3 regions of the Cyclobacterium sp. L-R genome follow, and region 1 is predicted to be linked to each of the others. Evidence: riboswitches for the same ligand, from Rfam matches in the RefSeq annotation. Region 1 holds a riboswitch; each other region holds the start of a gene.
The links. Region 1 has a riboswitch for thiamine pyrophosphate ahead of AC13EX_RS05720 (TonB-dependent receptor). Riboswitches for the same ligand answer to the same signal wherever they lie in the genome.

Region 1 (2,270 bases):
TACCCGAAATCATTTAATTTTAATTTAATATATGGCTACGCCAAAATTCTCCAGACCTAAAATAACATTTCACCAGGATTTAAAATCCAGAGTGGCAGAATATTTTAAAGCACACAATCTAGCACGTTCAGGAAATTCCGAATTATTCGTAAAAGCGGGTATCATGGTCGTTGGATTTGTATTGTTGTACATTCACCTGGTCTTTTTTACACCGCACTGGATTTTAGGACTCGTAGAATGTTTGGTTTTGGGTGCATTGACAGCATTTATTGGTTTTAATGTAATGCATGATGGGGCACATGGGAGTTTTAGTGACCGACCTTGGGTCAATTCTCTGGCCGGAATGTCAATAAATTTTCTAGGAGCGAATGTTTTCATGTGGAAGACAAAGCACAATGTTGTGCACCACTCATTTACAAACGTAGATGGTGTAGATGATGACTTGAATGCCAGGCCATTTTTACGCCTTTCTCCAAGTCAAAAGAAATTTAAAATACACCAGTTTCAACACTATTATTTTATCTTCACCTATTCTTTATTGTACCTCTATTGGGTATTTTTCACAGATTACAAAAAGTACGTTACCGGAAAAGTAGGAATAGTGCCTATTCAAAAAATGAAAATGTCTGATCATATCAGCTTTTGGGCTTTTAAGGCACTTCATTTGGTGCTTTTTGTTGCCATTCCGGTTTATATGGTTGGATGGGGCCCATGGTTAGTAGGTTTTCTTGTATATGGCCTATTCGCAGGGCTAGTGCTGACACTTGTTTTCCAACTGGCACATAGCTTGGAAGAAACGGCTTTCCCTGTTCCTGAGCCTGTGTCCAATTGCCTTGAAGACGAATGGATGATTCACCAAATCAGAACAACTGCAAATTTTGCCACTGGATACAAGTTACTTACCTGGTTTTTGGGTGGGTTAAATTTCCAGATAGAGCATCATTTGTTTCCTAAAGTATCACATATCCATTACCCGGCTATAAGTAAAATCATTAAGCAAACCTGCAAGGATTATAACATTCCATACCTTGAGCATCAAAAATTAAGATGGGCCTTTAGGTCTCATTTTAGACATTTGAAGGGCTTGGGAACGGCCTGATCTAAAGGTCGTGATTTGTCATTTTAAATAATACCAGCTACATTTGTGGCAAGATCATTAGGGGTGCCTTAATATAACGGGCTGAGATCATACCCATATCACCTGATCCGGATAATGCCGGCGCAGGGAAATGAAAAATAGCTAATCGTACGTAATGCTATTGGGTAAACAACTAAAGGAGATTTGTCCCCTCATTTCTGCTATGTTTAACCAGAATAAATTATCAACATGAATCGTATTTGTTTTACAGCAATATTTTTATTGCTGTGCCAATTGTCTATTGCCCAAACCAGTATACAGGGAATAATCACCGATGCTGAAACTTCCTTGCCTCTTCCTGGAGCTACTGTTTACCTGGAAAACACCCAGAAAGGTACTGTAAGTGACCAAGATGGAGCTTTTCAGATTAATGACATCAAGCAAAAAGTGGCAAACCTACGCATAACCTTTGTAGGCTTTTCCTCCAAAAACGTAAGTGTAGCCCTTCCTCAGCAAGGAGATTTATTAATCGCCCTGAACCCAACCACCCTAACTGCTGAAGAATTTATTGTTTCAGGAACAAGGGCCTCTGAGACTACGCCCACTACCTTTCAGGTCATCAGTAAGGAAACACTTGGGAAGGACAACCTTGGGCAGGATCTGCCACTATTGTTAAATTATACCCCTTCCATTGTTACTCACTCAGATGCTGGAACGGGCGTTGGTTATACCGGTTTGAGAATCAGAGGAACAGACCAAACCAGGATCAACGTCACTGTTAATGGAATCCCATTGAATGATGCCGAATCTCATGGCGTGTTTTGGGTAAATATGCCAGATTTTGCCTCTTCAGTGGACAATATCCAAATCCAACGTGGAGTGGGTACTTCTACCAATGGGGCTGCTACTTTTGGTGCCAGCCTTAATATTCAGACCGACACCAAAAAGGAAGAAGCCTATGCAGAAACCGACAATTCCTATGGTTCTTTCAATACCCGAAAACATACCATTAAAGCCGGTACTGGCTTGATCAATGACAAATGGGCTGTAGATGCCCGTCTTTCTCAAGTTACTTCTGATGGATACATTGACAGGGCTTTTTCTGACCTTAAATCTTACTTTGTTTCCGGAGGCTATTATGGAGACAAGCATGTGTTTAAGCTGAATATCTTTGCAGGAGCCGAACAAACCT
Region 2 (2,270 bases), on a different contig from region 1:
CATGGCCAAAATAGCAGCAGACGAGATGGCGGCCCCTTTTGTTACCAAAATACAGTCCCCAGCCTGGGCTTTAGGAGTCGCCAGCATCTGATCTTTTGGGGCGATGCATATAAATGTGCCTCCTCCTGCGATAGTAGAATTTTGACCTTCTACAAAACCCGTATGGCCTCCTGTAATGGCAACCCCTAACTTGGAACAATACTCGTGCACATATTGCCAATAAATTTTGAAATCAGCCTGGCTCAAAGTAGCAGGAAGGTTCAATACAAATTGCCCAAATTGTGGTGCGAAACCAGTAGTGGCCATGTCGTTGGCCATCAGGTGCACAGAAAGCCAAGCGGATTCTTGTAAGCCCAAGCTTGGGATTAGAGAAAGCGGATCACTGGTGAGCGCCATGGCTTGTCCTTCAGTCAACTCTACAATGGATACGTCAATACCGAAACCCGGCCCAACAAGTACCTTTTTATTGGGTGTCCCACAATTGGAGGTTATAAAGTCACCCAATAATCTTTCATCAATCTTTCCGGCTTTTTCGCTCATCTATTCAACGTCGTTAAATTGCACATACAGACCAAAGAAATCTCCATAAGGCATATTCCATTGCTGAACAGGAAACCATTTTGGTAAGCCGGTACAAGACCAGGAAATGGTGTAATCTCTTCCTTCCAAGGCCTCCTCTATAATCCTGATAAGGTGTTTTGGGGTGTAAAATGTTGCGGTAACATAAAAAGGGTTCTTTCCAAAAACTTGTTGCACCCTGCGGCGAAGTACTTTGGGGGAGTTCTTGTTCATCATACCCATGGCAATCCCATACTTTCCAACCCTGGCTGCTTCACGGATGACCTTAACAGGATCTTTGTAATATTCGAAAGTGGTGATAAAGGCAAGGGAATCAAAAGTATTGTCTTTGAAGGGCATGTGGTGAGAATCAGCCATTACCAGATCCCCATCAAACAAATGGATGGCCTGAGATAGCATTAAAGGAGAGATGTCTCCACCAGTAGATTCTATGCCTATTTCTTTCCACCACCTGGTAAATCTGGTGGTGCCACAACCAAATTCCAATAAGGTTTTCACCCTTTTGTCCTTGGTTACCAACTGTTCCATTACTTTTTTCTGCCAAATCTCAGCCCTTTTGTAGCGGCCTTCATACCAAAGTTCATAGGTGTCTGTATGGTCTCTGTTGAAAAACCACTCGGGTCTGTTTTGCCAGTTTCTTTGTTGCTGAGGGATCAGCCCCATTTTTTGCTTTTCTATTTCCATTTTGTAATTCGTTTATAAAAAAAAAACATCCGACCGGACAAAACCAGTAGAATGTAGCTTCAAATTACAAATGGAAATCTGGCTTGCATCCCTACGTTGGCATTATCCAAATCAGGTTCCGGGTATTATCTCAGCCTGACTTTCGTCAAGCACCCCGTGCATATTTTACAGCCACAAAGATATTGAATAACCCATGTAAAGCAAGCAGTCTTTCCAATGCCAATACTAAGACTGCTTTTAAATTGAAATTAATAAAGCATAAATCATGTGGTTTTTTAATATTTTCGATAAATTAGATAGTTGTTTAATGATTTTTAAAATAGAAGATTAGATACATGTCCGCATTAACAAAATTTATTACCTGGAAGAAAGGTAATACAGTAGTGTCTTGGGTACTTTTTGGCTTATTGGTTCAGGTGATTTTTAACCGAAAGAACGTACCGGCACATATTGAAGTATTGGACGATGCCCTCACTCATCATTGCTCCAGAACAAAAAGAAATCGCTGGGTAAGTGTCATTAATTTTATTGTTACCCCTAGGTATATTAGAAGGTTGATTGAATCCCAGTTGAATAAAAAAATGGCCGATCATGAAAAGGTGATATTGTCTCTTGATAAGGAGTTGACCAAAGATGAATTGTTTGAAAAAGACAAACCACATAGGCAAAAATGGGGCAATTGGTATGGCAACCATTTTTCGGAGCCACTGAAGTTTTTTGTACTTGGAAATGGAGAATTTGATAATTTTTCACCTAAACATGAATCCTGCAATAGTTACGATTATAAAGGCTTGTTGGAAGTAAGTGAGTTGGTGAAAAATGCAGAAAAAGAAAACAGAAAAATACGTGCAGTAGGTTCCGGACATGCCCTTACGGCGGTGGCCCAGTGTGAAGATTTTTTGGTTTGTACCCAAAACATGAACATGACCCAGCGGATTGCCAAGGAATGGATCAAAAAGGAATACAAGGATGGTTTTGATGTAGAAGTGAATTTTTGCAATAAAAAA
Region 3 (2,270 bases), on a different contig from region 1:
GGGATTTTGGCCTTTGGCTTTTTGTTGATATACAATAAAAATGCACTTAAGCCCAGCAAGAGTAAGCACATGGGCAATAGTCAATCCGTGGGTATCGGGAAGTTTGAACTGTATCACAGTAAACAGCTTTTGAAAATTGGAACAGAGGAAATCCAACTTTCCCAAAAAGAAAATAAGTTGCTAACCCTATTTGCCTTGCACCCAAACGAAATGCTTGAGAGAGACCACCTGCTAAAAGAAATATGGGAAGATGAGGGGGTATTTGTGGGCAGAAGCCTGGATATGTTTGTCTCCAAACTTCGCAAAAAGCTATTGCTAGACCCGAATATTCAACTCAAAAATATTCGAGGTAGGGGGTATGTACTTCAGGTAAATTAAAAAGTGCCGGAAACATATTGATGCTGCAACTGGTGTTTTAAATTGATAATTATGGAGGTTGATATTTCTACAAAATTCGCTGAGCTTCAGGACTATTTGCATTTGGGAGAAATAGACCTAGATCATTGATAATTCCGTACATTTCCAATTGCAAATTGGAAATAATAGAAGGGTGTTTTGCGAAACCAGCCTGAGGAAGGCGTAAACCACAGCGAGGGGAGACCTTAAAAAATGCGGTAATAATATAGATATGGACGGCGTTGATCTGCATCCTTCTGGTCAAAGCCATAAAGACAATAGCAAAATTCGGGTGATATCTGTCCAATCTGGTCGCCTTTATTTTTGTTAAAATCGTATTGCATAAATGGCTTGATAAGCCCATTTATGGAACCAGGCATACCACTCCAGAGTGTAGTACATTGGGATCTGTTTTCTCAATCTACTTAAGAGGTGCCCAATTGCTATCCAAGTACAGACCAAATGATAAATCAAAAATTATTTAGGACAGCATTGAACTGGGGTGAAGAGAGATTTAAATAACAATATAAAATGTTATCTTTTTTCATTCTTATGAGAATAAAAGACATCAGCTGAGAAAGGTATGGGCTACACTTATGCAGGCTTACCCTGGTTTTTAAAATCTCTTTCAGACACTGGTGTTTTTATTTTTATAAAATTCTTCTACCTTTGGTCACGTAAACTTTAGGGGTGCTGGTCTTTAGGACTGGCTGAGATAAGACCCTTTGAACCTGATTCCGGCTAATACCGGCGAAGGGAAAAGTCTTTCTGCATTTGTATCATGTCATTCTTTAGGGAATGGTGATTTTTGTATATACTTTTTCTATAGGGATTCCCCTCTGGTTTACAGCCATTTAATTTTCAAAAATGATAACTGTAAACGTAAATAATACCCGCCATACTTTGCCTTCACAAACTAGCCTTCAGGACCTGTTGACGCAGCTTGATATTTCTGACAAAGGAATCGCTGTTGCCGTTAACAATGAAATTATCTCTAAAAATGAATGGAGCAGTCGTGCTTTGGCAGAAGGTGAAAATGTGCTTGTGATAAGGGCAACACAGGGCGGGTAATATAAAATGAAGGCTGCGGAAGGTTTCTTCTGCAGAAGAAATTATCAAATACAAAAATTATTCTACCTATGAAAAAGGACCAGACGCCAAACCAGCACGTCATTAGTCGTGCACCTTTTCCAAATTCAGAAAAGAGCTATGTTAGTGGGGAATTATATCCGGACATTAAGGTTCCAATGAGAAAAATTTTCCTAAGTGATACTGTGGACAAATTTAACGGAAAAGTAGAGAAGAATGAACCGGTTCTTGTTTATGACACCAGCGGCCCATATACAGATCCTTCAGTTGAGATTGATGTGCGTAAGGGGCTTATGCCTTTACGAAACAGTTGGATTTCCAGCAGGGAAGATGTCGAGCAATTAGGGGGGCTTTCTTCTGCCTATGGTAGGGAAAGGGAAGAAAATTCAAAATTGGATGGGCTGCGTTTCAAAAGGAATAGAAAACCTTTAAAGGCGCAACCTGGAAAAAACGTTACCCAGATGCACTATGCACGGAAAGGCATCATTACACCTGAGATGGAGTTTATCGCCATTCGTGAAAATCAGAAACTGGAAAAAATCAAACAGATTTCAGATCAACACCCTGGGAATAGTTTTGGGGCGAGCATTCCAAAAGCCATTACTCCAGAATTTGTAATGGAAGAAGTGGCGCGTGGAAGAGCAATTATTCCTTCCAATATCAATCACCCCGAAAATGAGCCAATGATTATTGGCCGTAATTTCCTGGTAAAGATCAATGCTAACATTGGAAATTCAGCGGTATCTTCTTCTATTGAGGAAGAAGTGGAGAAAGCGGTATGGGCC

Region 2: linked by a shared signal. The riboswitch ahead of AC13EX_RS01535 (class I SAM-dependent methyltransferase) and the one ahead of AC13EX_RS05720 (TonB-dependent receptor) in region 1 are both predicted to bind thiamine pyrophosphate.
Region 3: linked by a shared signal. The riboswitch ahead of thiS (sulfur carrier protein ThiS) and the one ahead of AC13EX_RS05720 (TonB-dependent receptor) in region 1 are both predicted to bind thiamine pyrophosphate.

Annotation. Positions count from the first base shown of each region.
Region 1 covers NZ_JBSXOH010000050.1:34,514-36,783, reverse strand. The annotation lists gene AC13EX_RS05725 (fatty acid desaturase family protein) at 32-1,099, shown strand; TPP riboswitch at 1,149-1,245, shown strand; gene AC13EX_RS05720 (TonB-dependent receptor) at 1,328-2,270, shown strand, end outside.
Region 2 covers NZ_JBSXOH010000023.1:35,684-37,953, forward strand. The annotation lists gene AC13EX_RS01530 (AIR synthase-related protein) at 1-540, opposite strand, end outside; gene AC13EX_RS01535 (class I SAM-dependent methyltransferase) at 541-1,263, opposite strand; TPP riboswitch at 1,335-1,430, opposite strand; gene AC13EX_RS01540 (D-arabinono-1,4-lactone oxidase) at 1,599-2,270, shown strand, end outside.
Region 3 covers NZ_JBSXOH010000084.1:227,245-229,514, forward strand. The annotation lists gene AC13EX_RS16760 (winged helix-turn-helix domain-containing protein) at 1-378, shown strand, start outside; gene AC13EX_RS16765 (hypothetical protein) at 446-703, opposite strand; TPP riboswitch at 1,073-1,172, shown strand; gene thiS (sulfur carrier protein ThiS) at 1,264-1,467, shown strand; gene thiC (phosphomethylpyrimidine synthase ThiC) at 1,536-2,270, shown strand, end outside.